One region of the Hyphomicrobium sp. B1 genome, then DNA from elsewhere that is predicted to be linked to it. Evidence: riboswitches for the same ligand, from Rfam matches in the RefSeq annotation. Region 1 holds a riboswitch; the other holds the start of a gene.
The links. Region 1 has a riboswitch for cobalamin ahead of RLW55_RS02935 (TonB-dependent receptor plug domain-containing protein). Riboswitches for the same ligand answer to the same signal wherever they lie in the genome.
Positions count from the first base shown of each region.

Region 2: another riboswitch for cobalamin. It lies ahead of cobW (cobalamin biosynthesis protein CobW); the one in region 1 lies ahead of RLW55_RS02935 (TonB-dependent receptor plug domain-containing protein).

Region 1 is NZ_CP134871.1:588,166-604,060, reverse strand. It holds gene RLW55_RS02945 (MarR family winged helix-turn-helix transcriptional regulator) at 1-401, shown strand, start outside; gene pncB (nicotinate phosphoribosyltransferase) at 505-1,809, shown strand; cobalamin riboswitch at 2,019-2,244, shown strand; gene RLW55_RS02935 (TonB-dependent receptor plug domain-containing protein) at 2,506-4,596, shown strand; gene RLW55_RS02930 (hypothetical protein) at 4,692-5,264, shown strand; gene RLW55_RS02925 (hypothetical protein) at 5,418-6,341, opposite strand; gene RLW55_RS02920 (alpha/beta fold hydrolase) at 6,476-7,360, opposite strand; gene RLW55_RS02915 (cation diffusion facilitator family transporter) at 7,635-8,597, opposite strand; gene lon (endopeptidase La) at 8,662-11,073, opposite strand; gene RLW55_RS02905 (Hsp20/alpha crystallin family protein) at 11,084-11,491, opposite strand; gene RLW55_RS02900 (hypothetical protein) at 11,652-12,050, opposite strand; gene RLW55_RS02895 (hypothetical protein) at 12,141-12,992, opposite strand; gene RLW55_RS02890 (hypothetical protein) at 13,284-13,547, shown strand; gene RLW55_RS02885 (hypothetical protein) at 13,531-13,866, opposite strand; gene RLW55_RS02880 (CreA family protein) at 13,907-14,377, shown strand; gene RLW55_RS02875 (hypothetical protein) at 14,733-14,990, opposite strand; gene RLW55_RS02870 (hypothetical protein) at 15,209-15,532, opposite strand; gene RLW55_RS02865 (FdhF/YdeP family oxidoreductase) at 15,529-15,895, opposite strand, start outside.
Region 2 is NZ_CP134871.1:138,715-154,609, forward strand. It holds gene RLW55_RS00665 (response regulator) at 1-272, opposite strand, end outside; gene RLW55_RS00670 (sigma-70 family RNA polymerase sigma factor) at 362-916, opposite strand; gene RLW55_RS00675 (NepR family anti-sigma factor) at 913-1,071, opposite strand; gene RLW55_RS00680 (cobyrinate a,c-diamide synthase) at 1,305-2,627, opposite strand; gene cobM (precorrin-4 C(11)-methyltransferase) at 2,624-3,385, opposite strand; gene RLW55_RS00690 (cobalamin biosynthesis protein) at 3,382-3,768, opposite strand; gene cbiE (precorrin-6y C5,15-methyltransferase (decarboxylating) subunit CbiE) at 3,765-4,988, opposite strand; gene RLW55_RS00700 (cobalt-precorrin-6A reductase) at 5,003-5,791, shown strand; gene cobJ (precorrin-3B C(17)-methyltransferase) at 5,761-6,519, opposite strand; gene RLW55_RS00710 (precorrin-2 C(20)-methyltransferase) at 6,516-7,259, opposite strand; gene RLW55_RS00715 (precorrin-8X methylmutase) at 7,256-7,885, opposite strand; gene cobG (precorrin-3B synthase) at 7,882-9,150, opposite strand; gene cobN (cobaltochelatase subunit CobN) at 9,147-12,413, opposite strand; gene cobW (cobalamin biosynthesis protein CobW) at 12,413-13,450, opposite strand; cobalamin riboswitch at 13,561-13,745, opposite strand; gene cobU (bifunctional adenosylcobinamide kinase/adenosylcobinamide-phosphate guanylyltransferase) at 13,806-14,330, shown strand; gene cobO (cob(I)yrinic acid a,c-diamide adenosyltransferase) at 14,334-14,954, shown strand; gene RLW55_RS00745 (cobyric acid synthase) at 14,954-15,895, shown strand, end outside.

The sequences.
Region 1 (15,895 bases):
GTTACCGGCTGAAGCTTGCTCAGCATGCCCTGCATCGCCGTTTGGAGGAGGCTTTAAAGCCCCTTGGGCTCAATCCTGCGCAATATGCGGTGCTCGCCCAATTGAATGCGAGGCCGGACCAGACCAACGCGGATCTTGCGGAGCGCGCATTCATAACGCCGCAATCGATGCAGGGCGTTTTGGCGAAGCTGGAAGGATGGAAGCTCGTGGAGCGCCGACAGGACGCTCATCATGGTCGCCGGCAGCTTGCGCGTTTAACGCCCAAAGGGCGTCTGAAGGCCGAGGCGGCAAATGCTGAGGTGATGCGGATTGAGGAGGTTCTTGAGGCTGCGGTCTCTCCAGATACCGTGACGGATGCCGTAGATCTGATGAACCGGCTTCACAATGCCATGTGCAAATAGAACTGTTGGAGGTATGGCGCTTCAGGGCTTATCCACTATTGCTGCTGATAACTTTGGCGTTTGCTGTAGCTCATCATTTAGCGCATCATCTTAGATTGACATCATGACCGTCACCGACATTGCGACGCGTACCTACAATCACAATTTTCGGCTCGATCCGATCATCCGCAGTTTACTCGATACCGATTTCTACAAATTGCTGATGCTGCAAATGATCCGCAAGGTCCACCCGGAAGTGCGGGTGACTTTCTCGCTCATAAACCGCTCGAAGGATGTGCGTCTTGCCGACGTCCTCGATGAGGGCGAGTTGCGTGCTCAGCTCGATCATGCACGTGCCCTACGTTTCACCAAGAAGGAGCTCATCTGGCTCGCCGGTAACAGCTTTTACGGCGAAACGCAGATGTTCGGTGCGGACTTCATCGCGTGGCTCGCCGATTTTCAGTTGCCGGATTATGAGCTTCGCAAAGTCGATGGTCAGTATGAACTCGATTTCGCAGGGCCTTGGACCCACACGACCATGTGGGAAATTCCGGCGCTGGCGATCGTCAACGAACTCAGGTCGCGCGCCGCGATGCGCGCCAAGGGTCGCTTTGCGCTCGATGTGCTCTACGCGCGCGCCAAGGCGAAGCTCTGGCAGAAGGTGGAGCGGCTGCGCGCTCTGCCGGACGTTGTCGTTTCCGACTTCGGCACGCGGCGTCGGCACGGATTTCTATGGCAACGTTGGTGCGTCGAAGCACTGAAAGAAGGGCTGGACGGACACTTCATCGGAACGTCGAACGTGCTGCTTGCAATGGATGCCGACTTAGAAGCTATCGGCACCAACGCTCACGAATTGCCGATGGTGGAAGCGGCTCTTGCAGATAGTGACGAGGACTTGGCGAAGGCGCCCTATCGCGTCTTGGAGCAATGGCGGCAGGAATACCGCGGGAATCTGCTGATCGCGTTGCCCGATACTTTCGGAACCAAAGCCTTTCTGGCGCGTGCGCCCGATTGGCTTGCAGGATGGACTGGCTTTCGCCCGGACAGCGCGCCTCCGATCGAGGGCGGAGAACAGATTATCGCGTGGTGGAAGGCGCACGGTGTCGATCCGCGCGGAAAACTACTAATCTTCTCCGACGGTATGGATATCGACAGTATCGAAGACACGTATCGTCATTTTCACGGGCGGGTGCGAACCAGCTTCGGCTGGGGCACCAATCTCACCAATGATTTTCGCGGCTGCGATCCGGACGGCGCTCCTGGTCTTGATGCGATCTCGCTTGTCTGCAAGGTCACGCGCGTCAATGGCAAACCGGCGGTCAAGCTGTCTGACAATTCCGCGAAAGCTACGGGAGAGTCTGCGGAAATGAAACGCTACGAGCGTGTCTTTGGAGTGGAGGGTCGTGCTATTCATCCAGTGCGCGTGTGATGGTCGAAGCACTGATCTCGAAAGGTTGCGAAGAAAGAAAAGCCAATCCTCGCCGGTCGTAATCATCCTTGAAAAATATCCAGGGAGATACATCCGTATGCTGAATTTGTCCGATTCCCGGAAGGCAGCGGCAAATGCATTGCAAATCCGCAAAACGCGTGCTGCTGAATTTCTTTAAATCCCGGATTGACAGCTCGGCCGACTTATTTCTTTATCGTTGGCGTGACGGTTGGCCCTCGGCGAAAGCTGAGCGGTCATGAAAAGGGAACGCGGTGCGGCGCTTCTTGCGCCAATGCCGAGACTGCCCTCGCAACTGTAAGCGGCGAGTCGGCTCCGACTAAAGCCACTGAAGATCTCGCAATAGAGATCCTCGGGAAGGCCGGAGAAGACGCCTGAGCCGCAAGTCAGGAGACCTGCCGGCACAAGCTGCCCATCTCCCGTGCGCAGGGCGCGGTAGAGCGGAAACCCGTAGCGGCGGCTGTATGTCAACCGGTGGGCAACCACTTCGGTCGTGCAGGTCGTTATGCTGAGCGGATAAAAACTTTCAAGTGTGCAGATATTCATGGGACGCAGCTTTCAAGAGCCGCGTCGCAGCGTCTGCGCGCTCGTATCCCGCACATCTGCAGATCGAATTGGAAACTCACCCCGATTTCAGCGACCGGGGGTCTCATGCTGCGTGTGTCAAGACGGCGAAAAATGCGGATAGCGTTCGCCTTTGCAACAGTTGGAATTTTAGCTCAGGAAGCGAGCGCGCAAGTTCCAGCTTCGCCGAATACCAAGTTGCCGGCGGTCAACGTCATGGCAGACGACGACAGCGATGCGCCGTCCAAAAAGGTCAAGGCGCCGGCAGCGGCCCAACAGGTTTCAACGCCGGCCGCTTCGAATTCCAGCGATTCTTCGACGACCGTCGATTCCTCTGACATCGCGGTGTCTCCAACGGGTACGCCCGAGCCCGTCGATCAGATCGGAAGTTCCGTCACAGTTATCACCGCAAAAGAAATCGCGGCTCAACAGCGCCGCACGCTGCCTGACGTTTTGAAGATGGTTCCCGGTCTTAACATCGTGCAGACCGGCGGTCCTGGCGGTCAGACGTCGGTGTTCATGCGCGGAACGAACTCCAATCACACGAAGATTCTGATCGACGGCATCGACGTCAGCGATCCGACCACACCCAATCGCACGTTCGATCTGGGCCAGATGCTCGCCATGGATATCGAACGCGTTGAAGTTTTGCGCGGTCCGCAGAGTGGTCTTTACGGCGCGGATGCGCTCGGTGGCGTGATCCTGATTTACACGAAGAGGGGCTATGGTCCGCCGAAGGCGACCGCAATGATAGAGGGCGGCTCTTTTGGGACGTTCAATCAGGCTGCGAGCATTAGCGGTGGCACGAACAAGTACAACTACTACTTCAATGTCTCGCATTTTCGCGCCGACGACATCCCCGTGACGCCCGAGAATTTACTTCTTCCGGGAGAGCAGCGTCATTCGAACCGATACGATAACTGGACCTACTCATCGAAAGTCGGTGTCGATATCACCAAGGATGTGACGGTCAATCTCGTCGCCCGATACACCGACGGCACGCTGCATTACACGGGTGACGCCTACGATCCGTTCACAAACACATCCTATCCGGCGCCATATCAATCGGGTTCCGACGTCGATGATTTTTACTCGCGCAGCGAAGTAGTCTGGCGCACGTTCAGCAATCTGACGAACTATTTCGGCATCAATTATTCCAACTCTCATACCGATAATATCGACCACGTCAACCTCACGGGCAACAGCTACTATCAGGGTGACCGGGTTAAGTACGATTGGCGCAATGTTTGGAACCTCGCGCCGGGCTATACGCTGGTTACAGGCGCCGAACATCAGATCGAGCAATTTGATGGCCGCCAGATCAATGAGGTCTTTTCGGGCGGTGGTTCTTCCTATGAGGGCCAGCGCACATTCGCCGAGGAGTGGAACAACGGTGTCTATACGGAGCTTCAGGCTGAGGTCATTCGCAATCTCTTCGTCGCGGCGAACGTGCGCTACGATGATAACGAGAACTTCGGCGGTCACACGACGTGGCGTGTCGCGCCGGCCTATGTGATCGAGAGCACAGGAACCAAGATCAAGGGCAGCATTGGCACGGGCTTCAAAGCCCCGAGCCTCAGCCAGCGGTTTCAGGATTATCCCGCTTACTTTTTCTATGGAAACCCTGATCTCAAACCGGAGGAAAATACCGGTTACGATGTCGGCTTCGAGCAAGCAATTTTCGGTGGCCGCGCACAGTTTGGCGCGACCTACTTCCGGAACGACATCACGGATCTGATCGAGAGCACTTACGATCCAACGACCTTCGTTTCAACGTATGCCAATGTCGGTAACGCGAAAACGGATGGCGTCGAAGCGTTTATTTCAGCGGATTTGACGAAGGATCTTCGTATCCGTGCGGATTATACCTACACGCAGGCAACCAACGAAGATACGGGCGGATGGCTTCTGCGCCGCCCGCACAACAAGGCGAGCGTCTCTCTCGGATGGGCGCCGACGGACAAGCTGCTCCTGACGGGGGCGGTGCTCTACTACGGTGACTCGCTCGACATCAATCGCGCGACATTCGAGAACGAGATCTTGCCGAGCTTCACGGTGGTCAACGTCGCGGCCGACTACAAGCTGACCGACAATATGAGCATCTACGGCCGCATCGATAACCTTTTCGACGAGCACTACGAGATTCCTGACGGCTTCCTGGCGACCGGCATCGGCGCCTATGGCGGTATCAGGTTTACGAACTAAGCGCTTCTCTGGCGGGCGACGGCTATGGTATTTACGGATAGCCTCCCGTCCCGGCGCTTTCGTCCGCCAGAGAACGATTTCAGAAGGACATGACAATGAAATTTGGTTCCCGATTTGACGATCAAACGTTTTCCTCATCGCTTGCCCTGAGTGCCATTTGGGTGGCGCTCATCGCAGCTTTGAGCGTTGGCGGCAGCTTCGCGTTCGCCTGCGCCGCGCCGCTCGCCGCTATTGCAGCGCTGGCGGCGACACGAATGGATGCCCGCACGGGATTGGCGCTCGTCGTCACGGCATGGCTCACCAACCAGATCGTCGGTTATGCGTTCCTGAGCTATCCGGACACGTTCGAGTCGTATGCCTGGGGCGCGGCGATCGGCGTCGCAACGATCGGTGCATTCGCTGCTGCTCGGCTTGCAACTGGGATGACCCGCGCTTGGCCGGTGCTTCTGGCCGTCTCGTTCTTGCTGGCTTTCGCGGCCTATGAGCTGGCGCTCTACGTCGCAGGCATCCCGCTCGGAAGTTCGGATGATGCCTTCTCTGTCGCAACCGTCGCCAGAGTGTTTGAAGTCAACGCCCTTTCGTTTGTTGGGTTGTTGATTCTGTCCGTCATTGCGAGCCGTTTCGCTCGCCCGTTGGTTTCTGCGCAGCAAGCTCCGCGCACGGCGTGAACCATCTCGACTTCTGTTGACCTCGGGACGACGATGCCGTCATCCCGCGGTCAGCTTATAAGGCCAATTCGCCGGCGTGGCCGGTAACGCGGCTCACGCGCGGCGAAGTGCGGGAGTGTCAGAGGCCCCGGGGGGCTCCGCATTCTTGTCACCTCAAGGGGTGACGAAAACGATCGGGCAATTGACGTTTGCAACGCCTGGGCCGAGCAATTTGGCGTTCTGCGCGGTATCCAGATTGCTGACTTTCGACCAATCGGAATTGTCGTAGACGTTGACCGACCACAGCGGCGAATAACCTTCTTCGCCCGGAAGCGTGGCAGGGACGTTGTGGGTTTGCGGGGAGTTGGGTTCGCTGCGGAAACCCGAACCTGGACCGCCCTTCGGCTCATTGGGATTGACATTGAAAGTTACGTAGATCGGCGAAATGGGGACGTCCGCCCCAGCCACAGAAAGCGGCGCTTCGTTGAAAGCGAAATACTTCGCAACTTTGCCCTTGTACCAGGCGCGCTGCAGTTCGGCGCTCTCACCGTTCAGACGTTGTCGCGCAACCGATTTGTCGGGAACCACAGGCATGTTGAACAGGGTATCGGTTTTCTCGATCGTGTAACCGGACTGGCGCAATTGAGTTTTATCGGTGATTGAATTCACCACATAATCGGATGGAACCGAGACTTTGTAGACCTGGCGGAAATCGTTATAGCCCTTTTCTCCCGGCAGATTATCGATGATGTCGAGCTGACCTGAGATCGGGCTTTTCTCACCCTTGCGATAGAAGACATAAACGGGAGCAGGGGTCAGATTCTGGACATCGAAATTGTAATAGCGCACCGGCTTGCCCTTGGTCGGTGACAGTCCGGTGGTAATGAAAGGGCCTTTGTCGAAATCGACGGGCTTATTGGGGCCCGGGATGCCATTGGTTGAGGTGCGCAATTGCAAATGCGCCGCCTTGGCGCTGAAGCGATCTACGGCGACGATCTGTGCCTTATCGGGATTCTTGGCGTGAGGCTTTGCCTGCGCGACGCTGCTTCCTGCGGCGATCAAGACGCCGGTTAATATGATTGCGATGCGGGGGGTCATCGGATGCTCCGGGTTGAATTCTTGGAAAGCTGAGCGAACATGAGAGATCGCGGCAAGCATGACTGCCCTGCCATCGAGCACTACGTGCATTGGGATCGGTTTGTTACTTGCCGCCCGGAGGGTGCCGCCGCTTCTTAGGGCGCGGCCCGGTCGACACGTTTCGCCAGGAATTGGAGTATCAGACGAGCGATGTCGTCATTTTTCTCGTCCAGCGCGAAGTGTCCTGCATCAAGCAAATGTATTTCGGCATCGGGTAGGTCGCGCTTGAATGCTTCGGCACCCGGCGCAATGAACGAGGGATCATTCCGTCCCCACACCACCAGCGTCGGCGGCTTGTGCGCCCGCAGCCACGCTTGCCATTCCGGATAGGATGTGACGTTCGTGCGATAATCGTAGAGAAGCGCGGATTGTATGGCGTGCTGTCCGGGTTTTGAGAGATGAGCGTACTCGTCCGTCCACGTATCCGGATTGTAACGCTCCGGATGCGATGTGCCTAAGGTGTGGCGCTGCTCGGTCGCTGTCCGCGAAACGAATGCTTCAAATACCTCGGGGTGGGATTTCGGATCGGACCAGTACTTTGCGATAGTCGCCCACTTGGTTCCCAGACCTTCCTTGTAGACGTTTGCGTTCTGGATGATGAGCGACTTTATGTGCTCCGAATGCGCGAGCATGATGCGGAATCCTACAGGTCCACCATAATCGTGGAGATAGAACGAGTATGTCTTGATATCGAGTTGATCGAGGAACGCGTCCATCGTGTTCGCTAGATGATCGAACGTGTAAGCATAAGCTGACGGTGGGGGCGCGTCGCTCTGGCCGAAGCCCGGAAAATCCGGTGCGATCACATGATAGCGCGTCGCGAGCAGAGGAATGAGCGTGTCGAACTCGCGAGAGGACGACGGAAAGCCATGCAGCAGAACGATCGCCGGTGCGTTCTTCGGGCCGGCCTCGCGATAGAATATGCCGATGCCGTCGATCGCAACGCGGTGATAAGTCGTCGAAGCGGACGTCGATTCCAAGGGAGCCCCCTGCGCGGCATCGGCCGCCAAGAAAGAGACTGCGAGGGCGAGGATAATAAAAGCTTTCACGGTTCGTGTCCTCGTTTCATGAAGGAGGCGGATTGGCTGGACCGGTAGCTTGGCAGGCACCCGCGAAGGGTTGGGATCACTGGGAACATACAGAAGCGTTACGTCGCCGCCTCGATTCGCGTTACGCACACCGCACGCAGTCCCGCGATCGCAAGGTTTTGGCTGTTTAAAGGTCGACGTCGCCGCCGTTTCCGCTGTTGCGCCGTCAGCCGGTTTCCTCGCTATTGCCGTAGAATTCTGCGCGCATTTTTTCGAACGTGCGGCGCGTCTGCGGCTTGATGAAGAGCGATATGACCTCCGGGTGCATGGCGCGAATTCGCTCTTCGAGACGGACGACGGCGGCTTCGATTTGAGGCGTGCGAAGTTCGTCGGAGAATTCTAGGCTCAGTGCGACCAGAATCTGATCGGGCGCCAAATGCAGCGCGAAGACGTTATTGGCGCCGTCGACGCTCTGTTCACTGATCGCGAGGGAGAGGATCGAACTGATCACTTCATCGCTGGCGCGTTCGCCGATAAGGAGCGCCTTGTTCTCGCGTGCAAGGACGGTGGCGGCGATGGCGAGAACGATGCCGATGAGAATCGACGCTGCGCCATCGACCCAGGAAATATCCCAATGCTGTGCGGCGAAGTTTCCGGCCGCCGCAATTGCAATGCCGATGAGCGCTGCAGTGTCTTCGAACAGCACCATGAACGAGGGTGGATCTTTGCTGTCGCGCACCGTTTCCCAGTATCCGCGCCGGCCCTTCAGCTTACCGAAGCGCTTCAGCGCAATCCACCAAGACGTACCCTCGAAGACCGCCGAGATCGCCAATACGATATAGTTGACGCCAGGATTGGTGATGGGATTCGGCTCGATGATATGATCGATGCCTTCGTAGATGGACACGCCGGCGCCGATCGCGAACAGCAGCAACGAGACGATGAAGCTCCAGAAATATAGTTCGCGGCCATACCCTAGTGGATGTGTGTCGTCGGGGCGGCGACTGGAGCGGAAATAGCCATAGAGCAGCAGAGCTTCGTTGCCGGTGTCGACCAGCGAATGAACCGCTTCGCTCAGCATCGACGAGCTACCGGTCACCGCCGCAGCAACAAATTTTGTGGCGGCGACCAGTAGATTGCCGATCAGGGCGGCGTAGACAACTCTTTTGGAAAGTGCGGTTTCGCTCATTTGCCGTATGGTTGCTAGAGCTTGGCCGCAATTGCAATTCCCTATCGCTTGGCGAGCGGCAGTATCAGCTTTCCACTTTCTCGGAAGGCGCGCTTTCGAGCGCTGCAGCTACAGCATCGTCGACGCGTTCGAGCCAGATGAACTCCAGGTGCTTGCGGGCATCCTCCGGGATGTCGTCGTAGTCTCGGCGATTGCGCGCGGGTAGCATCACGCGGGTGATGCCGGCCGCGGCTGCTGCAACAACTTTCTCCTTGATGCCGCCGACCGGCAACACGAGCCCGCGCAGCGAGATTTCGCCAGTCATTGCGGTGTCGCTGCGGATCGTGCGGTTCGTCAGCAGCGAGACGAGCGCCATGAACATCGCGACGCCCGCGCTCGGGCCGTCCTTTGGCGTAGCCCCGGCGGGGACGTGCACATGGATATCGTTTCGTTCGAAAATGGCGGGATCGATACCGAGCGAGGTCGCGCGGCTCTTGACGAGCGTCATCGCCGCCTGGGCGCTTTCACGCATGACGTCTCCGAGCTGGCCGGTCAGGATCAGGCCGCCTTTGCCGGGTGCGCGGGTCGCTTCGATGAAGAGGATGTCGCCGCCGACGGGTGTCCAGGCTAGGCCTGTCGCGACGCCCGGAACGCTGGTGCGCATGGCGACTTCGTTCTCGAAGCGTGGCTGTCCAAGCGTCGCGCTGACGTCCGCGACGCCGATATGGACATGCTGGGTGCTGCCTTCCGCGATCTGCACGGCGGCGTGGCGGAACACCTGACCGATATCGCGTTCGAGATTGCGGACGCCGGCCTCGCGCGTGTAACCCCGAATGATGGCGGCGATTGCATCGTCGTCGATGTCGGCCTGCTCAGGCTTCAGGCCGTTGGCTTCGAGCTGGCGCTTTACGAGATAGCGGCGGGCGATCTGCAACTTCTCCGTTTCCGTATAGCCGGCAAGGCTGATGATCTCCATGCGGTCGCGCAGCGGGCCAGGAATTGTGTCCAGCATGTTCGCCGTTGCGATGAAAACGACGCGGCTCAAGTCGAACGGCACGCCGAGATAGTTGTCGCGGAAGGTGCTGTTCTGTTCAGGATCGAGGACCTCCAGCATCGCGGCTGACGGATCGCCCTGGATGCCGCGGCCCATCTTGTCGATTTCGTCGAGCATCATGACGCAATTGCGCGCCCCGGCTTTCTTGATGCCTTGAATGATGTTGCCCGGCAGCGCGCCGACATACGTGCGGCGATGGCCACGGATTTCGGCTTCATCGTGAACGCCGCCGAGGCTGACGCGTACGAACGGGCGGCCCATGGCGCGCGCGATCGACTGGCCGAGTGACGTCTTGCCGACGCCTGGGGGACCAACGAAGCACAGGATCGGAGCCTTGCCCTGAGGGGCCAGCTTACGTACCGCGAGATATTCGATGATGCGCGTCTTGATCTTTTCGAGGCCGAAGTGATCTTGATCGAGGATGCGCCGGGCTTCGGCGATGTCGATCGGCTTTACTTCCGGCAAGCTCCACGGCAATTCGATCAGCCAGTCGAGATAGGTACGGATCATGCCTGCTTCGCCTGCCGCTTCCGGCATGCGCTGATAGCGTGCGAGTTCCTTCTTGGCCTGGCTCTCGACTTCGGGAGGCATTTTCGCTTTGGCGATGGCCTCCGTCAGCTCGGCGACCTCCTGCGATTTGCCGTCGCCTTCGCCAAGCTGGCGCTGAATGGCGGCCATCTGCTCGCGCAGCACGGCTTCGCGCTGACGCTCGTCGAAAGCAGCTTTGGTCTGGCGGCCGATTTCCTGGGTGAGACGCATGACTTCGATGCGCTCGGCAAGGAGCGCCGAGACGCGGTCTATGCGCGTCGAGAGGTCGACAGTTTCGAGGATGGACTGCTTCTGCTCGGATGGGATGTCCATGTAGCCTGCCGCGAGATCGGCGAGGGTGGCCGGGGATGTCGCGTTCTGGATCGTCGCGATCAGTTCCGGCGGCGCCTGCGGCAGAAGCTGAACGGCTTCGAGCGCCTGGGCCTGCAAATTGCGGAAGCGCGCTTCGATTTCCGTCGAGCGCGTTTCGGGCTCGGGAATGTTGACGACGCGAGCCACCGGGAACGGGGTGCCGGGAAGGAAATCCAGGATGCGAATGCGCTGCACGCCTTGGACGACGATGTGATGCGTTCCGTCGGGCGCCGCGATGTAGCGGACGATGTTGGCAAGTGTGCCGACACGGTGCAGATCGTCGGGGCCGGGATCATCGTTTTCCGGATCGCGTTGCAGGACGATGCCGATCTGGCGTTCCTCACGCACGGCCTGCTGAACTGCGGAAATGGATTTCGCGCGACCGACGGTGATCGGCAGAATGAGGCCCGGAAAAAGCACAAGCTTGCGAACCGGCACGAGGATGAGTGCGTCCGACGGTAGTGCAATGTTCGGCGTAGCGCCCTGACTCGAAGGCGCAGAGCCTTCCGAGGTGGGTGGGTTCGTCTCACCGAGTGTCTTCATTGGGAATCCCTCAACCGGCCTTGGTCAGCGAAAAGACAAGGCAGCCATTTTGTACGAACTGCTGCACGACGTAGCGGCCCGCCGGCAATTGAAGGCGGCGCTCGAAGCGGCCCTGCGGCAGTTCGAGGCGGTGGATGATTGCGTCGCGAAGCTCGCGCGGCAGAACACGGCGTCCCGAGACGACAAGAACGCCGTTGTCGATGGCGGCTGTGACGTTGTCGGGATCGACGCCCGGCAACGCCACGAACACCAGGATTTCGGTTTCGGTCTCCAGAACGTCAATAGGCGGTTCCCACGAAGGTTCGTTCGCTGGCCCCGAAGGCTGCAGCCGGAAAAACTGGCGATGCATGCGTTCGGCGCGGGCGAGGGATTCGACGGCCTCGGACAACATCCAGCTCATCGGGTCTTTGTTCGACATAGATACTTTTTCCCTTAGGGATCGGTCCGTCGACGTTTTTGCTCGTTGGAGGGGAAATCTAGCGCGCTATCCGCGATCTGTCGCTATCCGCGCCGCCGTTAATCGGGCGTTTTAGCAATGCCGCGAAGCAAGCCGCTATAGGAGGCTCGACCCATCGTAATTAGCTGACGCGGGGCGGTTCCTGGTGGTCTTCCCAGAAGAATTTGCGTGCCAACGCCAGCACCTCACCGTCCGTGGGATGGCCGAGCGTTTCGACGCCTTGGATCTTTGCCTTCAGCGCAGGTGCGTGCTGTGCGATATGGTTTACAAGGACGTTCTTTTCGTTGGCCGGGCCGGTGACGAGAATGGCTCCGGCATCTGCGAGCGCATTCGTGACATTTTGCAGAAATTCCTGATCTTCGCTCGCGTGGCCGCTGCCGATGGAATTCGCCTTGTGATGGATGTGGCGGACAGGATCCTTGGGATGGACAACGATGGTATCGGCCTCTGAAGCGCTGAAGTGGAAAACGCGGGCTTCGTGGTGATCGATCCAAACGACAGCGTGGAAATGGCCTGACATGAATTCTCCCATTGGGCTGGCCTGAAGGGCGGAGTGCCTGACTACGATCGCCTGTCCTGCGCGGCGGTCGTTTGCGCTTTGTCAAAGTCCTTAAGGCGCCGTCGCCTCAACAGGTTTTGTTGCGTGTTTGGCCGTGCTCTTTTTCTTTGAGGTTTTCTTGGCTTTAACGGCTGTCCCGGCGCTGCTTGCCGTCTTTGCGGACTTGGTTTTGGCGTGAGCGGCATTGGCGGTCTTTTTGGAGTGCGAAGCCTTTTTCGTGGCGGTCTTCGCGGCAGTTTTCGCCTTCGCGGTTGCGGCAGGCTTAGCCGCGGTCGCCTTCGCATTTTTGCCAGAGATCGGTTTTTTGGTGGTCGTCTTGGCTGCCTTCGTCGATTTCGCCGATTTGGTTTTCTTCCCGGAGTGGTGGGTTTTGGCCGACGTCACGGCTGGCTCAGTTGTGCTCTTTGGTTTCGCGGCGCTCTCCGCGTCCGTCTTCTTGGCATGTTTTTTCTTGGCGGCCGTCTTATGCGTTTTGGCGGTCTGAGCGGCTGTTGCCTTGGCTGCCGCGGCCTTGGGGTCTTCCATCGCTTCGTTTGCCGCCTGGCCGACCCTGGTCTTTTTGGTGGGCCCAGTCTTCGCTGTTCCGGTCTTCTCGACCGCAGTCTTTGCGGCGTTGTGGCGTTCAACGTCCTGCTTGGTGATCTCGCCGTCCTGAACGAGGGCTACAAGGCATGGTGTTGAGAGGTCTTCGCCGACCTTGCGCATGCATTGGCGAAGCTCTTCACTGCCGACCATGTATTGGCTGCAATGTTGAAAATAGTCGTTTCGGCAGGCACTTTTGACGCGATCGCTAACGGCGTAGGCAGCGGAATTCGAAAGCAGCGACATAGCCAATACGGCGCCGCCGCAGATGCCGCTGCGTAGCGATTTCCAACGCCAACCAACGCTCAGTCCGTCCGTCATCGCGACCCTGTCCCGAAGATTTGCGAACCAAATCCAGTACAACCGCTCATCCCAACGACTTTAAGGGCTTTCTGGCGGCCAGCAAACGCGAAGGTTCATCGCGGCAAAAATATGGTTATCTTGAAATGGGTTGCAAGATGCGGCCGAGACAATGCGGGTTCATCGCAGGTTCATGGCGCGAAGTGCCACATTAGCCTCCATCCGTGCAAAATGCATAACGTGGAAACCAATGTCGTGGCATTGGCAATTCGGGTTAAGAAAGTTGAGGGGCAAGTTGTTGGGAAGGACGCAATGAAGAAAAGTAAAATCGCGCTGAACCTTGTAATTGCCGCAGGTGCGGTCGGCCTCGTGAGCACATCGGCCCTGGCCTATTCACAGAAGGTCAAGGATGCCTGTTCGGCAGACTATGGAAGCCTCTGTGCGAAGTACAAGCAGGGAAGCGCAGAGCTTCGCCGTTGCTTCGAGAGCAATCGCCGCGTGCTCTCCACCGAATGCGTGCAGGCGCTCGTCGATGCGGGCGAAGTTCCGGCGCGCTATCTCAAGCAACGAAAGTAGCGGTATCAGGCGCGTATCCGCGTTTAGAGCGAATCGACAATCCACAACATAAATCCTGCATGCTCTGCGCTTTTCTTCGCGCAGAGCATGGTTCGGTGTAGCCTTTTTGGAAGCTACCATGGAGGCGGGAATGGGATTGCTGGATCTGCTCAGGCTGCAAAAGGCTGAGGCCGAGGAGCGGCTTCACAATGAAAACCTGACGAGCGAAATGCGCGAGGTCGATCAGGTTTATCTTGCCGAGCTTGAGCGCTTGATCGCTGCGGGCTAACGGCGCGCCCAAGCGCGCCTCGGCCTTGCGCGTTTCTTGGGTAATGGCCACTTCTCCATTCTTCGACGAACGATCGGAATGGAGATATTCGATGCGATATACTTGGTTGGCGGCAGCTCTCGGGCTTTGGATGGCCAACGCTCCGGGCGCCAGGGCGGATGACATCGCCTGCATCAGCACGACGTTCCGGCTGATCGGCGCCAACGACAAAGTCTGCATCAGCGCTTTTGACGATCCTAAAGTTCCTGGCGTGGCCTGCCACATCAGTCAGGCTAGGACGGGCGGTCTCAAGGGCACGTTCGGAATCGCTGAAGATCCGTCGAGATTTTCTATCGCTTGCCGCCAAGTCGGCCCGATCACCGTCGACATTGCGAAGCTCGCCGACGAAGAGAAAGTCTATTCGGAAAGCACGTCACTGTTCTTCAAGCACACGCACGTTTACCGAGCTATCGACAAAAAGCGCAACACGCTGGTTTACGTCGCGATCAGCGACCGGTTGGTCGATGGCTCGCCGTACAACGCCATTTCGACGGTTCCGATCATGCCGTGGAGCGGGCACTGAGCCCGGCTCAGTCCGAAATAATCCAATTCGCTCGACCGTGGTGATTTGGAGCGCTCTGGAGCTGCGTGGCAAATATTGAAAGCGTGGAACTTCGACGATGATGGCGGGTTCGGAGAAAACGAAAGAAACGTTCCGGAGGACGTATGGTCCGAACGCCTCGATCAACGCAACGCAGCTTAGACGGTGTAACGGAGCACGGCCCGTTCCCTTGGCTATTGGCCGTTTTTGTGCTCGGGATGCTGTTTGCGGTCGGCTACAGCATCGACAACGACAAGAGTTTGTCGGAACGAAACGGCGTCGTAACGCAAACGGATGCCGATAACGACGTGATTCCGAGTTTGGCGCCGACACAAGATTAGAAGAATGCCGTCACTTCAGCAGGCTGACGTCGCTGCGTGATGCTCGCCGTGCGCGCGCGAAGATAAATGCGGACCGATTTTTCGAGCAGGCGATTGACGTCGGTATATGTGTTGCCGACTGAGAGAATGCAGACAGCCAGTCGCTCTTTTTCTGAAGACGGTAAGCCAGCGAGATTGAGCTCTTTGGCGGCGCGTTGGAGGACGATCGTCATGCGATCGAGTGCGTCTGGCAGGTACGCGCGAGAAGAGTCCATCGGTTCACTCCCGAACTTTCTTCCCCCACACGCAACACCGTAGCACATGCTCACGTCAGATCGAAGACACTGAAGCCATCAGCTCTATACGCATTGCTGGAGAGCATATGCCGATTGGTCGGTGTTCATCGCAAGAATGCGTGCATTTCCGCAGTGTGAGAGAAAGTGCGTTTCAGAGATCATCACATTGTCGCGAGCGATATCGGCGCGGCATTCGTTCAATTTGAAGCGAATGCGCGCGCAATGAGCTGATTGCTTTTGTCAGTCAACGCAAAGTGCGTGCGTTGTGTGCGCTCACTACGACTGACGATATTCAAAAGTCCAAGCTCGGGGCTCGATAGTGCCGTGACTTCGCGAAGCGTCAGAGCATGCTCGACGCCGAGCTTCAGTGAAAAGGCGCGACTGTCGTTGGCGATGCCGAAATGAATTGCAGCCAGCATCGCCGCGCCAATCGGTGAAAGATCGGGCGCGATAAAGCGGATGGCAGAGACGGCCTCGAGAAAATCGTCTTCGGTGAGTTCGCTTTCAGGCGCAGAGCTCATGCGGCCTGAGCTTGCTCGGACAGCCGGAAGGTCACGAGAACCGATTTTGACGTCGGTGTATCGCTGAGTTCACCCGCCGTTGAAATCGGTACGAGCACGTTCAATTCCGGATAGTACCCGGCGACGGAGCCGCGCGGCAGCTGATAGGGCACGACTCGGAAGCTTTCGGCGATGCGTTCGACGCCATCGTCGTGCAGGCCGATGATATCGACGCGATCACCGGCATTGGCGCCGATCTCGGCGAGGTCGTCCGGGTTGACGAATACGACGCGGCGCTCACCGTAGATGCCGCGATAGCGGTCATCGAGGCCGTACACCGTGGTGTTATATTGGTCGTGAGAGCGGAACGTCTGAAGCACGAAC
Region 2 (15,895 bases), 450 kb from region 1:
GTGATCGACTCAAGACGGCGCTCCGGCAGCGGCTTGTCGTGCGAGACTTCTTCCGCCGTATGATTGACGGCGAGCGAATTCCAGACCTTCGTGAAAGCCCGATAGAGCGCCACACGCGGTGCAATCGACTTATCGAATGCGTCGGAATCGGCAATCAGTGCTTCCAGAACGGCCGCTACATAGTTATCGCCTGAAGCCTGGCTGCCGGTCAGCGAACGGGCATATCGGCGGAGATAGGGAAGGTGGGGAGCAATAGATTCGGCAATCGACATTGTTCACCTCGTAAGCTCGTAATTGGCAAGAAGACAACGGCGCGTTCGGCACGCGATCATCTTTCGTTCAGTCGTTTCGTCCGTCCAACTCACCCTCGACTGACAGCCCGAGTGATGCCGACGAATTCTCCATTCGGATTGAAATTCTCACCGTCTTCGAAACCAAGAGCCTTGTTCAGCGCGACACGTGCGCGATTGACCCGGCTCTTGACCGTTCCGACCGCCGCATTGGTGATCTCTGCGGCTTCCTCATACGAAAAGCCCTCGGCTCCGACCAGCAGCAGCACTTCCTTCTGATCATCGCTCAGACTGCCGAAAGCCTTCTTGAAATCGACGAGGTCCATATGGACCTGCTGCTCCGGCATCACCGACATACGTTCCGCCAGCGCCCCATCGGCATCCTCCACCTCGCGGCGGCGCTTGCGAAGCTCTGAGAAATAGGTGTTGCGCAAAATGGTGAAAAGCCAGGCTTTGAGGTTCGATCCGCGCTCGAAACCTTCCAAGTTCGACCATGCTTTAACGAGCGTGTCCTGCACGAGATCATCCGCGCGCGTCGGATCCCCGCACAGGGAATTCGCGAACGCGCGAAGATTCGGCACTGCACTGATCAACAGAGCCTGCAGGTCGTCGTCGGTCTTGGTCACGACTGGCCTCCTTGCCCTTGATCCTCCCGCTGCTTCAATTTCTGCAACAGCGCCACAAACCGATCAGGAACCGGCTCATTGATGAGTTCGATATAAGCCTCCCGCAACCGCTGGCCAATCTGGCCCTGCAGCTCGACCGGTAAAGGTGCCTGCATTGTGACTGAATCCCCCCGCTTGGGGTCACTGCCAGTGCCCATCGTACAAAGACCTTATTGACGGATTCCGTGGTAACTTTCGCTCGTACTCCGGGTTCCCGACGAACCTTCCAGACCTAAATGCATGACGATCCGAAAAGTTCCGCCCCCGCGGTAACCTATTGAATTGCGCGAATTCCGAGGTGCGCAGCTTCACCGGAAAATATAGCCCGACACGACCGCGAAACGGTAGCCTATCTATCGATAAAGTGAAAAAAGGATCCCGTTGCAAAGCCGCGGCGGCTCCCCCCATTTTGCAGCGCTTCTCCGTCGGAATTCTCCAGTTTGAAAAGCGGCGCGTCCGGAGACGCAAGAACGCGCGAATAATGAAACTCGTGCCCCATCAGGATATCGCCCGGAGCCCCCAAAGGGCACGGCGCGACGAGTTCCGCTCGTCGATACCCGAGGTTCATTTTTCGCACTGCAAAAGATGTTTCCAACCCCAAAAGGCCGAGCATCTCGTGCCGCTCGCCGTCAGCATCTATCAATCCCGCGCCGAGCACCATGTACCCACCACACTCTCCATGAACGGGACGTGACTGGGCAAATTCGAAAATCGCTGCCTTAAACCGCCGGGCACTCGCGATCGCCCCCGCGTGCAGCTCCGGATACCCGCCGGGTAGCCAGACCACGTCGGCACTCGCGTCGGGCGCTTCGTCCGCGAGCGGTGAAAAGGGCAGGATCTCGGCACCTGCGGACCGCCAGCCCGCCAGCACGTGCGGATAAACAAATGAGAAGGCCGCATCGCGGGCGAGTGCAATTCGTTGTCCAGGCGGCGGCACCGGCCTTGGCTCACCCGCTTCCATACGTCCGCGAAATGCGCAGCCCATGATCTTATCGAGATCGACATGTGCTTCGATGAAATCCGCCAGCGCATCGAGACGGCTGTCCAGTTCCGCCGTCTCCTCGGCCTGGACAAGACCCAGGTGCCGCTGGGGCAGCACGACACCCGTTTCGCGCGGCAGTGCACCTGCGACCGGCAATCCGACGCGTTCGAGCGCGTCCGTCGCAAAGCGAATGTGGCGCGGGCTGCCTGCCCTATTCAAAATCACTGCCGCGATTGTCACGCCATCGCGATAGCCCTGAAATCCTCGCGCCACCGCAGCAGCAGTCTGCGATTGGCCCGAGATATCGAGGACGAGCACGACAGGCCATCCCGTGGCGGCAGCGATATCGGCACTGGCGCCGTTGCCCCAAAGACCCGGCCGCGACACCCCATCGAACAGCCCCATCAACGCCTCGCAAACGACGATATCGGCGCCTTGCGACGCATCCGATAGGATGTACGCGGCATGATCCGGCCGCATTGCCCAGCTATCGACATTGTACGACGACCGCCCTGCTGCGACGGCATGAAAAGCTGGGTCGATGTAATCCGGCCCGCACTTGAACGGCTGCACCCGCAGCCCGCGCCGCTGCAAAGCCCGCAGCAGGCCGAGCGTCACCGTCGTCTTGCCGGAGCCCGAACGCGGCGCCGCGATCATAATGCCGGGCGGCAGCGTCCGAGCTTCGCTCATGACACCCCGCCTCGGAACCGACGCCGATAATCGACGCTGTAAAGTGCGCTCTCGCGAAAATCGTCCCGCCCCAACGCGTCGCCGACCAGGATCAACGCCGTGCGCTCCGGACCTGCTTCGGCTGTCTTAGCCGCAATCGTCCCAAGCGTGCCGCGAATAACCTGCTCGTCCGGCCACGTCGCGCGATAGACGACGGCCGCCGGACAATCGGGGCCGTAGAAGGGCAGCAAACGGCGCACGACATCCGCAATCGCATGAATGGAAAGATGTACCGCCAGCGTCGCGCGCGTTGCGGCAAAAGCTTCGAGCTGCTCCGTTTCCGGCATCGACGACGCCCGCCCCGACGTGCGCGTCAACACAACGGATTGCGCCACTTCAGGTAACGTCAGCTCCCGACCAAGCACCGACGCAGCAGCCGCAAACGACGGCACGCCGGGGGTAATCGTATAGGAGATCCCGAGTTGGTCGAGCCGCCGCAACTGCTCGCCGAGTGCACTCCAGATCGAGAGATCGCCCGAATGCAGTCGCGCGACGTCCTTGCCTTCGCGCGTCGCCAACTCGATACGCGCCATGATTTCGTCGAGCGTCATCGGAGCCGTATCGACGATCTCGGCGCCGGGCGGGCAATGCGTCAGCAGCGCTTGAGGCACAAGCGATCCGGCGTAAAGGCAGACCGGACATTTTGCGATGAGATCGCGCCCACGAACGGTGATGAGATCGGCGGCTCCCGGACCCGCACCGATGAAATGCACGGTCATGTCCCCTGCTCCCGTTCGTCCGCCGATTGCGCCGCCGCAATCGTGACATGACCGACTGTCCGCCGCGGCGCGATCAACCGCGATCCAGGCCCAGCACCGGCGAGGGCCGCCGCTTCCGCGATCGAGGCAACGCCGAACAGCGAAAGCGATCGCTCGGAGCGCGTCAGACAGTCCCCATTTCGTGCGCGCATGCTGTCAATCGTAACGGCACGATAGGCAAGCGACGCCTGTTGCGCCGCCTCCCGCACATGAGAGGCAAAAGCCGCTGCCTCAGACGTTGCAACTACGTCAGCGCCTCCCGCGCGCTGCCGCGCATCATTCAAAGCCGCTGCAAAGTCTCGCTGCTCCGCACGGCTATTGGCACCGATGCCGATCGCGATCATGAGGCACCTGCAGGCTTTTGCGCCACCCACTGCATGATCGGCAATGCCGGACGCCACGTCGTGCGCGATCCGACCGGCTCGGCGCGTTCAACGCTCAAGCGCGTCAACGTTCCACCATGGCCATGATAGGCAGCGAGCAGGCCAAGCTCGGATTCAATCGTGACGGCATTTGCGACGATCCTCCCGCCCGGCTTCAGCGCCGCCCAGCACGCTTCGATAACCGCGCCTCCCGCCGTGCCGCAGCCAATGAAAATGGCATCCGGCTCCGCCAATTCTCGAAGCGCATCCGGTGCCGCTCCAATCTCGATCCCAAGATGCGGTACACCCAGCGCGACCGCGTTGCGCATAGCCCGTGCCGCGCGCGCTTCATCACGCTCGATGCCGATCGCCCGGTTCGACGGATGTGCGAGCATCCACTCGATCCCGATCGAACCGCTTCCTGCGCCGACGTCCCACAGCAATTCGCCCGCTCCAGGTCTCAGCGACGACAGCGTAACCGAGCGGACTTCACGTTTCGTCAACTGTCCGTCATTCTCGAAATAGCTGTCAGGCAACCCGCTCGTGAAGGGGATCGCCTGCGCATCCGGCCCGGCGACCACGTTGATGCCGATGATGTTCAAAGGATCGACGCTCGTAAAATCAAAAGTATCGGCGGTCGCCCGTCGGATGCGCTCGCGGCTGCCGCCAAGCGCCTCCATCACGATCATCTCGCTGTGTCCAAACCCAGCCGTCGTCAGCAATGCCGCGACTTCGCCTGCTGTAGTGCTATTCAGCGCCAACGCGAGAATGCGGCGCCCATGATGCACATGGCGACGGACGAGAGGCGTGTACCCAGGCATATTGAGACCGAGCGTTGTCACCTCTTGCAGCGGCCAGCCGAGCCGCGCTGCCGCAATTGAAAAGCTCGACGGCGACGGCACCACCAGCATCTCATCAAGCGGAATGGACCGCGCGAGCGTCGCGCCAGCACCAAACCAGAACGGATCGCCGGAAACGAGCACCACAACCGGCGAACCGCGCCGCGCCAGGATCGTCGTGGCAGTAGCTTCGAGCGGTTTTTCCCATTCCGCTTTTTCGCCGCGCGTGTCGCCAATCAAATCAAGATGTCGACGCCCGCCGATGATAAGATCAGCTCCATCGACGAGGCGAAGCGCCGCCGCGCTCAACCCCGAACGCCCGTCTTCGCCGATTCCGATGATGGACAACCAGCGTCCGCTCATGGCATTGCGCTCACATGACAAAAGCGATCATGACGACGACGCTGCGCATCCTGCTCCTCGGCGGCACAACCGAAGCGGCAACGCTCGCCGACCGTCTTTCGACGGCCGACAACATCGAAGCGAGGCTTTCGCTCGCCGGACGAACAGTTAATCCCGCAGCAAGCAGGCTTCCGACACGCGTTGGCGGTTTCGGCGGCAGCGACGGACTTGCCGCTTACCTGCGCCAGGAAAAGATTGACCTGCTGATCGACGCCACGCACCCTTTCGCGGCGCAGATAAGCGCCAACGCCGTGGCGGCCGCGGCGGCCACCAACATTCCGCTGCTCGCCATCGAACGCCCGGCCTGGACGCCGGTCGAAGGTGACAACTGGATTGAGCACGACAGCATCGATGCCGCGATTGCCGCTCTTCCCACTGAGCCTCAAGACGTCTTTTCGGGTTTGGGACGCCAGGCCATCGACGCGCTCTGTCGCGCGCCGCTGCATCGTTATCTGATCCGCGTCGTCGATCCGCTCGAGCTGCCCTGTGAGCTGATCAACTCCGAACTCATCGCCGCGCGTGGACCGTTCCGAACGGGCGAGGATGCCCGGCTGTTCGCGGACTATGACATCCGCTACGTGCTGGCGAAGAATGCAGGCGGCAGTGCCGCTTATGCCAAGATTGAAGCTGCGCGCCAGCTCGGCATTGCGGTCCACATGGTTCGCCGGCCGGCGATCCCAGATCGCACGAAGGTGTCCTCCGCAGACGAGGCGCTGACCTGGATCGCAACCCATCATCGGTCGCGCTCCGACCTCGGCGTATAAACCCACGCGCGCCCATCGCTCGCCTGCACGGTCCGCGTCGCACGCGATCCAATCATCACGAGCGTGCGCATATCGCACGCCATGTCGGTCGCGGTTGCTAACGTCGCGATATCGATCTCTTCATCTGGGCGTCCAACCGCGCGCGCGAACACGACGAGCGTTTCAGCAGGCAACACGTCACCCAAAATCTCGAACGCCGACCTGATCTGCTGCGGCCTCGCCTTCGATGCCGGGTTGTAGAGCGCAATAACGAAATCAGCTTCGGCCGCAAGACGCAGACGCTTCTCGATCGTCGCCCAAGATTTCAAATTATCGGACAACGAAATGGCGCAGAAATCGTGCCCCAGCGGCGCCCCGATCCGCGCCGCCGCCGCCAGCATCGCGGTAACGCCGGGCTCGACACGAATATCGACGCCGTCTGCAGCCGCCGGATTTTTCTCGACGGCCTCGTAAACCGCCGCCGCCATGGCAAAGACGCCCGGATCTCCACCCGACACGATCGCAACGCGACGTCCGCTCGCGGCAAGTTCGAGCGCACGTTCCGCCCGCGCCAACTCCTCGCGATTGTCGGAAGCCTCCAAAATCTGGCCGGCCCGCGGCGTCAAACGATTAACATAGGGCGCGTACCCCAGAATGACATCCGCCCCGCCGACGACATCGGTCGCCGCAGGCGTCACCCAACCTTTCGGACCGGGCCCAAGCCCCACGATAGTCAACTGTCCGTTCATGCGATGCGCCGTCCTCGTCCGCCCGGAAGCAGGACAATTGAGAAATAGGGAACCGCGCACTCTCCGAGGTCAGACAGCTTCGCGACGCGCTCGCCCGGCATCGTTCCGCGCTCTACATAAATTGCATCGTCGAAACGACCCGCCGCGCTCAGCGCCCGTTTGATCTTCTCGATGTTGTGGCCAACCTTCATGATCACGGCCGCGTCGGCAACGCCAAGGTGTTTCGTCAGCGCCTCTTCATCGAGCGTACCCGGCAACACTGTCATGACGTCGTCACCGTAGGTGATCGGCGCCTGCGCCGCCGTCCAGCATCCCGACATTCCCGTGATCCCAGGGATGACCATCACCTGATGTGCAGCCTTGATGCGATCATACATGTGCAGAAACGATCCGTAGAAAAACGGATCGCCCTCGCATAGCAACGCCACATCTCTACCGCCTTCGAGATGAGCGACAATCGCCGCCGCGCTCTCTTCGTAGAAATCGCGGATCGCCGAAACGTACCCATCTTCTCGGAAATCGATCTCGGTCGTCACCGGATATTCGAACGCCGCCTCGACAACATCGGTGCGGATATGAGCATTCGCAATGGTTCGCGCGTGTCCCGTGCGTCCCGCCTTGCGGAAATGCGCAACGACCGGCGCTGAACTCAGGACGCGCACCGCCTTGAGCGTCATCAGCTCCGGATCGCCAGGCCCCAGCCCGACGCCGAACAACGTGCCGGATTTAACCTCGCTCATTCGGCCTCGCTTGCGAGCGCATTGACCGCTGCTGCAGCCATCGCGCTTCCGCCTTTGCGGCCTTTGACGATTGCAAATGGAACGCGCCCATCAGCCGCCAGCGCCTCCTTCGATTCGGCCGCACCGACGAAGCCAACCGGCATGCCGATGACAGCCGCAGGTTTTGGCGCGCCCGCATCGAGCATTTCGAACAGCCGGAACAGCGCCGTCGGAGCATTGCCGACAACAACGACGGAGCCCGCAAGCTTCGACCGCCAAAGCTCCATGGCAGCGGCCGTGCGCGTATTGCCGATCTGTGCCGCGATCTCAGGTACGCGCGGATCGCGCAGCGTGCAGACGACGTCATTCTTCGCCGGAAGGCGCGCACGCGTGATGCCATCTGCGACCATCATCGAATCGCAGAGGATCGGGGCCCCCGCTTTGAGCGCCGCCTCAGCACCGCGCGCAAACGTCGGTGACATCACAATATCGCGGGCTACCTCGACCATGCCGCAGGCGTGGATGATCCGCACCGCGACGCGCTCCTCGACCGGTGACAATCCGGCGAGATCGGCCTCTGCCCGGATGATCGCGAACGAGCGCGCGTATATCGCCGCTCCGTCGCGAATGTAGTCTTGTACCGTCATACTACGGGCTCCAGGATCAAGCGCGAAATCGTCGTGCTCATGTCGTCAGCATTGATCGTATCGTGTACGCGCATCGAATCCGCTGAACCGTCTCTGATGATATCGTACCGGCCGCCACGGCCGACGAGTGTCAAACGTGCTTCCGTCCGCCGCGCGCACCCCTTCTCGCATCCGGAAATATGCAGCGAGCAGCCGTGCAGCGAACCCTCAAACGTGTCGGCAAAGCGCTGCGCGTCCCGCCGCGTATTGGCGCGTGCATTTTTGCACCCAGGCGAGCCCGGACAGACATCCATCGCGAGCCGTATATCGTCTTCTTGCACGATCAGTCCTGCGGCATTGGCGTCCCGAAGCAATTCGTGCGCATGCATCGCATCCTGCAGTGGAAAGACGAGCACGCGTTCTGGGCTTGTGCGAACGTCTTCAGCGCCCGCCACTGTCGCGTGATCGCAAAGCGCGGCAAGCTGATCAGCAGTAATCCGCCCGAAGGGAAAACCGACGCCAGCTCCGAACACGCTGTCGTTCCGCTGCAACAATCCCACAGGCACACTGTCTGCAGCCGCTTCACCCAGGGGCGTCGGAAGCGGCAAACCTGCCATTGCAAATACCCTTGCGACGCCGAACTGAGCAACCGCGTCGCGCATACGCCGAAAACTCGCGTCATTTGCCTTCAGCTCGATAAACGCCAGCGCCAGACGATGCATGGCATCGACGACCTCTCCGCGCGCAACTTCGCAGCCCATCCCAATCGCACCATCGAGCACGATTGAGAAACAATCATCGCGCACGGACATCATGATATCCGCGCTGCGTCCGCCGATGCGCGGCGTCGCCACGCCTGAAAAACTGAAACCGAATTTTCCGGGCAGAGACCATAAGCGCGCATCTCGCAGTAGGACCGTCTCCAACGCTGCCGCGAGATCGCAAATATCCGCGCGCCGCGGATCAAGCCCGCTCAACGGATCGACGACGACGTTGCGCACGGCCTCCGCGTCCGCAGACGGATCCAGCAAACCTGCCGTATCCAGCGCACCGAGAAGCACTGCGAATGCGCCGTCACTCACGCCTCTGATCTGCAGATTGCCGCGATTAGTCAAATCAATATCGCCGGACCCAAACTGAGCGGCGATCGCACCGATGGCTCGCAACGAACTGAGCGAAAGAGCGCCCGCGCGCGGACGCACACGCACCAGAAGCCCGTCGCCCGAACGCATCGGACGATGCGCGCCTGGGCACCAGCCTTTCCTCAAATGATCCGCCGACGTCATTCCGCTGCCTCGCGCGATGAACCGTCTTTGTTTGCGAGTTCGCCGATATCGTTGCGTCGCGGCTGCCAAAGCCCGCGCGCAATCGCCTCCTCGAACCGGCGCCGCATTGCCGCGATTGCGTCGGGGTTCTCGCGCGCGAGAAATGCTGCGACCACTGGGTCACCGAGATATGCCTCGTAGAGCCGCTCGAAGCCGCCGTTGTCGACGGCCCGCGCCGTCGCCGCGAAGGCGAATGCCGCGTCAACGCTCTGCGCCATCTCCGCGCCGCCGCGGAAGCCGTGACGCATCTGGCCCTCGATCCAGCGGATGTTCGCAGCGCGCCCATGAATCACGCGGGCACATTCTTCCTGCAGCGTGCGAACGCGCGGCGCATCTGGCATTGCCGTATCGCCATGATAAAGCGCTACGCGATCGTTTCCGAGAGAAGCAGCGGCAGCCGCGAACCCACCTTCGTGTGCCGCAAAGTCACCGCCGGTTAGCAAATCAATCTCGCTGTGATCCTGCACATGCACGAAGGCGTCTGCCGATTTCACGCGTCTTTCGAAGCCCGCGCTCGTCGCTTCCGAGCCATCGCCGCGATACGCCGACAGTGTGCTGGCGAGATACGACCGCCCAAGATCGTCACGCTCGCTCCAGTCGCCGCGGTCGATGTGCTGCATTACGCCGGCACCGAAGCTGCCGCCAGCCGGTCCGAAAATGCGATCGAGCTTTGCTTCGGACGACGAGGCCTGGCGCAGCGGATTATCGCCGACATCTTCTTCAAGACTGGCAACGAGCGCGACGGCGCTATCAAACAACGCAAGTTGCGCTCCGAACATATCGCGGAAAAGTCCTGAGATCCGCAGTGTCACGTCAACACGCGGACGGCCAAGCTCCGCCAATGCCTCGGTCTCGACGCCCGTCACGCGATAGGAGCGCTGATCCCAGACGGGGCGGACGCCAAGCAGCGCCAGCGCGGTTGCGAGTTCCTCGCCGCCAGTACGGAGCGTAGCGCTGCCCCAAAGATCGAGCACGATCGCGCGGGGCCATTCGCCATGATCGGAGAGATAGCGATCGAGGATAGCTTTCGCCGCACGCTTGCCGTTCGCCCACGCCGTTGCGGTCGGCACGCTGCGCGGATCGACGCTGAAAAGATTGCGTCCTGTCGGCAGTACATCAGATCGCCCTCGGCTCGGCGCTCCAGCAGGACCCGGCGCGATGAATTTTCCAGCAAGCGCCCGCGTGATCGCTTCAAGCTCCCCCTTATCGAGAATATGTAGCCCGTCGCGGATCGACAGCTCTTTCACATCGCACAGAAAGGCGTCGATGCGCGTCAACGCTTCGCTCGCCGCCATGCCCGCATCGAGGCCGCACTGGGCCGCAATTCCGGCACGAATGGCGGCATCGACGATCTGATCCGACAGAACCTTGCGCCGCCTCGGATCAAGACCTTCCGCCGACGCGAATTCATCGACCAGCCGTTCAACCTCACTCAACGGCCCCGACAGACCGGCATCCGTCATCGGCGGCGGCTTATGTCCGAGCGTCACGGCAGATAGCCGCCGCTTCGCCTGCGCCGCTTCGCCGGGATCATTGACGATGAACGGATAGATCATCGGCGTAGGACCAACCAGCGCGCGCGGCGCACACGTTTCGCTGCCCGCAACGGCCTTGCCCGGCAGCCATTCGAGCGTGCCGTGCGCGCCGAGATGAATAAGCGCGTCGATCTTTGCGACGTGTCTTAGCCAGAGATAGAACGCGACATAGCTGTGCCGTGGCGGTGTCGCCGGATCGTGATACTGCGCCTTCCGGTCAAGCGCCTGCCCGCGTTCCGGCTGCAGTCCAATCAAAAGACTTCCGCACGGCGCGACACGAAAGCGGAACGTGTTAGCAACGAGTGCGTCATCATCTTCTGGCGGTCCCCAGGCGCTGACGACGCTTTCTTTAAAGGCTTCTGGCAGCGCATCGAATGCTGAACGGTAAGCATCAAGCTGCCACCCGATTGCCTGTGCTGGATCGAGTCGCGCCACAAGATCGCGACTGTCCGACGGACGATAGGCGACGTCATAACCCGCGTCTTCGAGATGCGACGCGATCCTGCACGCGCTCTCAAGGCCATCAAGTCCAACCGCGTGCGCGATCTGATCCGGCCGCCCCGGATACGTCGAGAGCAACAGACCAATGCGAAGATCATGGCGCGAGGCTGAACGAAGCTTCGCCCAACGCGCGGCAAGCTCGGCAACATGCGAAACGCTTGGCTTATAAGGCACATGGCGCAGCAACGACACGCCGAGTTCCGTCCCCAGCGTATCCGCTTCCTTGAACGATACGACGCCCGCAAACAACCGTCCGTCGAGCTCCGGCAAAACGACGTGCATCGCAAGGTCAGCAGCACTGAGGCCGCGCTGCGACTTCCCCCAAAGCGTAAACGTTGAATTGGCGAGCGCGACCTGCAAGACCGGACAATCCGCAACGTCGAGCGGCGAGGCATCCGCGCCGTCGCGTGAGGCAAACGCCGTCGCATTGACGATGACGCTCGGCCGGAGACGTTGCAGCTCATCCTGAAGCCAAGCCGCGGCATCCGCTGCCTTCAGGCTTGGAACGTAGAGCGCCGCCACTGCCAAGCCGCGATCTTCAAGCGCGTCCACCAAAGCATCGACTGGCGCAACATCGCCCGCGAGCAAATGTGAGCGATAGAAAACAACGGCAGTCGCCCCGAGCGCATCGTCGGTTTGCGCGCTTTCCCGATAGACGCCGAAATTCGGAATCTCTCGCGGCGATGCAATTTCTCCACGCGCGTCGCGTTTGCCGAGCGTCGCCAGCAAAGCCATGCGTGTATTCTCAATGCCGCCAACATCGAGCAGAGCCTCAAGCCGCGCCAGCTCATCCGGACCAAGCGTCGACAACGCCGAGAGTCGAATGTCCGGTCGCCCGTCGCCTGGCACGATAGCAAGTGTGATTCCCAGTTCGCGGCAGCGCCGCCCGAGTTGCTCGCCGCCATACCGCCAATAGTCGAGGCCGCCCAGCAGGCGCACGAGCACGGCCTTCGAACCTTTCAGCGTCGCGTCGGCAAACAGATCGACCGACATCGGGTGGCGCAAGGCGTTGAGGTTTGCGATCCGCACACTCGGTTGCGTGCTCTCGGTGCCGCGAAACGCAGCCGCCGCCATCGCAAGGTCGGAATCGGAGAACGACAGAAAAACGATATCGGCCGGTGCGAGTCCGAGGTCTTGAGGCGCAGCGGCCTCGTCAAGTTCCCGGCTCTCGCGAACGACGATATGCATCATGCAGCGCCCGTCAGGGTCCGAGTGATGCCGTCGCGATCAAGCCCCTTCTGACCGATGACGACCAGCCGGCCCACCCGCGCCTCGCCCGATTGCCATGCACGTTCGTAACGCGTGTCGATCCGCTCGCCGACCCCTTGCAAAAGGAGCCGCATTGGCTTCCCGCCAATGGCCGCGAAGCCCTTTACACGCAGCACGTCATGATCGTTGGCGATCGCTTTTGCGCGCTGCGCAAGATCGTCGGGCGACGATAGCTCCGGCACTTCGACGATGAACGTCTCGAAATCGTCGTGATCGTGTTCCGGTTCGGCATCGTGATGCGAAGGTCGAGCGGCGAGATCATCTTCCGCAGCTGCCGAAATGCCGAGCAGCACATCTGTCGGAACGACCCCATTTTGCGTTGCCACGATCTTGATTGCCCGCGGCACCATGCTGCGAATGTCTTGCGCGATCAAAGTCGCGTCTTCCGGCGAAAGATGATCGCACTTGTTGAGCACGACGAGGTCGGCGCAGAGCAGCTGATCCTCGTAAACCTCTTCCAGCGGATTTTCATGATCGACGGACGGATCTGCTTCGCGCTGCGCCGCGACCTTCACCGGATCGTCGGCGAAGCGACCGGCGCGCACGGCCGGGGCATCGACGACCGTCACCACGCCATCAACCGTCACACGATTACGGATATCCGGCCACTCGAAGGCTTTGACCAGCGGCTTCGGCAGCGCGAGGCCTGACGTCTCGATAATGATGTGCTCCGGCGCGGGCTCGCGCGCCAAAAGCGCTTCAAGCGTCGGAATGAAATCGTCAGCGACGGTGCAACACAGGCAGCCGTTCGTCAGCTCGATAATGTTTTCTTCCGGGCAATTCTCAACGCCGCACGACCGGAGGATCGTCCCGTCCACGCCGACATCGCCGAATTCGTTGACGATCAGCGCCAAGCGACGGCCTTGCGCGTTCTCAACGGCATGGCGAACGAGTGTCGTTTTGCCCGCTCCCAAAAAGCCGGTGACGATCGTGACGGGGACCTTGCGCGTGCTCATTGCCCCGCCTCCACAGACATTGAATTTTCGGAAGACCGGCCAGACGCGCGGTATAGCGCGCGGGATATTCTGAAGTGCATCTTAACCTTTCTCGCCCCACCGGCGATAAGTTGGAAATCTCGTTGACGGCAGGTCTCCTGGCTCGCGGGTCTTGGCATTAGGCGACCTTCCCGGGCTGTTGCCCAGTGGCGTTCTCGCCTATGCTCACCGCGCACAGTTGCGGGGGCAGCTGCGGAGTAAATACCGCATTCCCTTTTGAACCCTCTTGCGAGGGACCGTCGTCCCAATCGATAAGTGAGCCCACATCTTACGTCAATCGCAATAGCGGCCTCTGCGGCACGACCGAAAGTTTATAATGACGACTTTGCACCTCCCGCAGCTGACCCTCATCCTCGGGGGCGCCCGGTCCGGCAAAAGCGCTTACGCGGAGCGCCTTTTGACAGGCATTCCCGGGCCTTGGGCTTATGTCGCCACGGCGGAAGCGTTCGACGACGAAATGCACAGCCGCGTCAAGCACCACAAGAGCCGCCGCGGCGCGGGATGGGTCGATCACGAATCGCCCCTCGAAATCGCCGACGTGCTGGCCAACCGCGTTGCAGAGCTTCCCTCTCTGGTCGATTGCCTGACGCTCTGGACCTCCAATCTGATGCACGCCAACCGCCCCGTTCCGGAGGCAAGCGACGCATTGCTGGCCGCCGTCGCCAAACGCGTCGCGCCCTGTGTGATGGTCTCGAATGAGGTCGGCCTCGGTATCGTGCCGGACAACGCGCTCGCCCGCGCCTTTCGCGACGAAGCCGGCCGCCTCAATCAGAAGATCGCAGCCGCCGCCGACAAGGTCATTTTCGTCGCCGCCGGACTGCCGCTGACATTGAAAGGCTGAGCCGTGAGCAACAATCCCACCACGGTCGACGACGCCGAGCGTCACAAAGCCAAGATGGCAAAGCGCAAAGCCGTGCAGGATGCCGAGGTCGCCTCGAAACAGATCGAAAAAGGCGTGCTGCTCGTCCACACCGGCCCCGGCAAAGGCAAATCGACGGCCGCATTCGGCCTCGTGCTGCGCGCGCTTGGACACGGCTGGCGCGTCGGCGTCGTCCAGTTCATCAAAGGCGCGTGGAAGACCGGCGAACGCGACGCGCTTGAACGCTTCGGCGATCAGATCTCCTGGCACACGATGGGCGAAGGCTTCACCTGGGAAACGCAAGACAAGGCCCGCGACATTGCCGCTGCCACGCGCGCCTGGGCGAAGGCAAAAGAACTGATGGACGATCCATCCATTCGTCTGCTCATTCTCGACGAACTCAACATCGCACTGCGTTACGATTATCTGCCGCTCGATGACGTGCTCGAAACGCTCCGCAAGCGGCGGCCCAATCTTCATGTCGTCGTCACAGGCCGCAATGCCAAGCCGGAATTGATTGCGCTCGCGGATGGTGTGACGGAAATGGGCGCCGTGAAGCATCATTTCGCCGCCGGCATCAAAGCTCAGGAAGGCATCGAATTCTGATGCCTGCGCGCGCGTTGATGTTCTCAGGCACCGGCTCCGACGTTGGCAAATCGCTGATCGTCGCCGGGCTTTGCCGTTTTTTCTCCAACCGCGGGGTTCGCGTCGTTCCGTTCAAGCCCCAGAACATGTCGAATAATGCCGCGGTCACGGCCGACGGCGGCGAAATCGGCCGCGCCCAGGCATTGCAAGCGCGAGCCGCGCGCGTTGCGCCATCCGTGCACATGAACCCGGTGCTGCTGAAGCCCGAGACCGAAACCGGCGCGCAGATCGTCGTACAAGGCAAAATGCGCGGCTCGGCGAAAGCGCGCGATTTTCAATCGAAAAAGAAAGAGCTTCTGCCTGCCGTTCTCGACAGCTTCGCGCACCTCAGAGCGAACGCTGATCTCGTTCTCGTCGAAGGGGCAGGCAGTGCGTCCGAGATCAATCTCCGCGCCAACGACATCGCCAATCTCGGCTTCGCACGCGCCGCCGACGTTCCGGTCGTACTGATCGGCGACATCGATCGCGGCGGCGTCATCGCCAGCGTCGTCGGCACACGCCACGTCCTCGATCCCGACGACGCGGCCATGATCCGCGGCTTCATCATCAACAAGATGCGCGGCGACCCGACGCTCTTCACCGATGGCATGACGGCGATTGCCAATCTGTCCGGCTGGACGCCGCTCGGCCTCGTGCCGTTCTTCCCCGACGCTCCCAAGCTGCCTGCCGAAGACGCGCTCGGATTGCGCGACCTCATGAAAACATCGAAGTCCGGCGGTGAAACGAAACTGAGCATCGCTGTGCCGTTGCTGCCGCGCATCTCGAATTTCGACGACCTCGATCCGCTACGCAACGAACCTGGCGTCATCGTCGAACTGATCGAACCCGGTCAGCCGATTCCGGTACACGCCGATCTCGTTCTACTGCCGGGCTCGAAGACAACCATTGATGACCTAACAGCC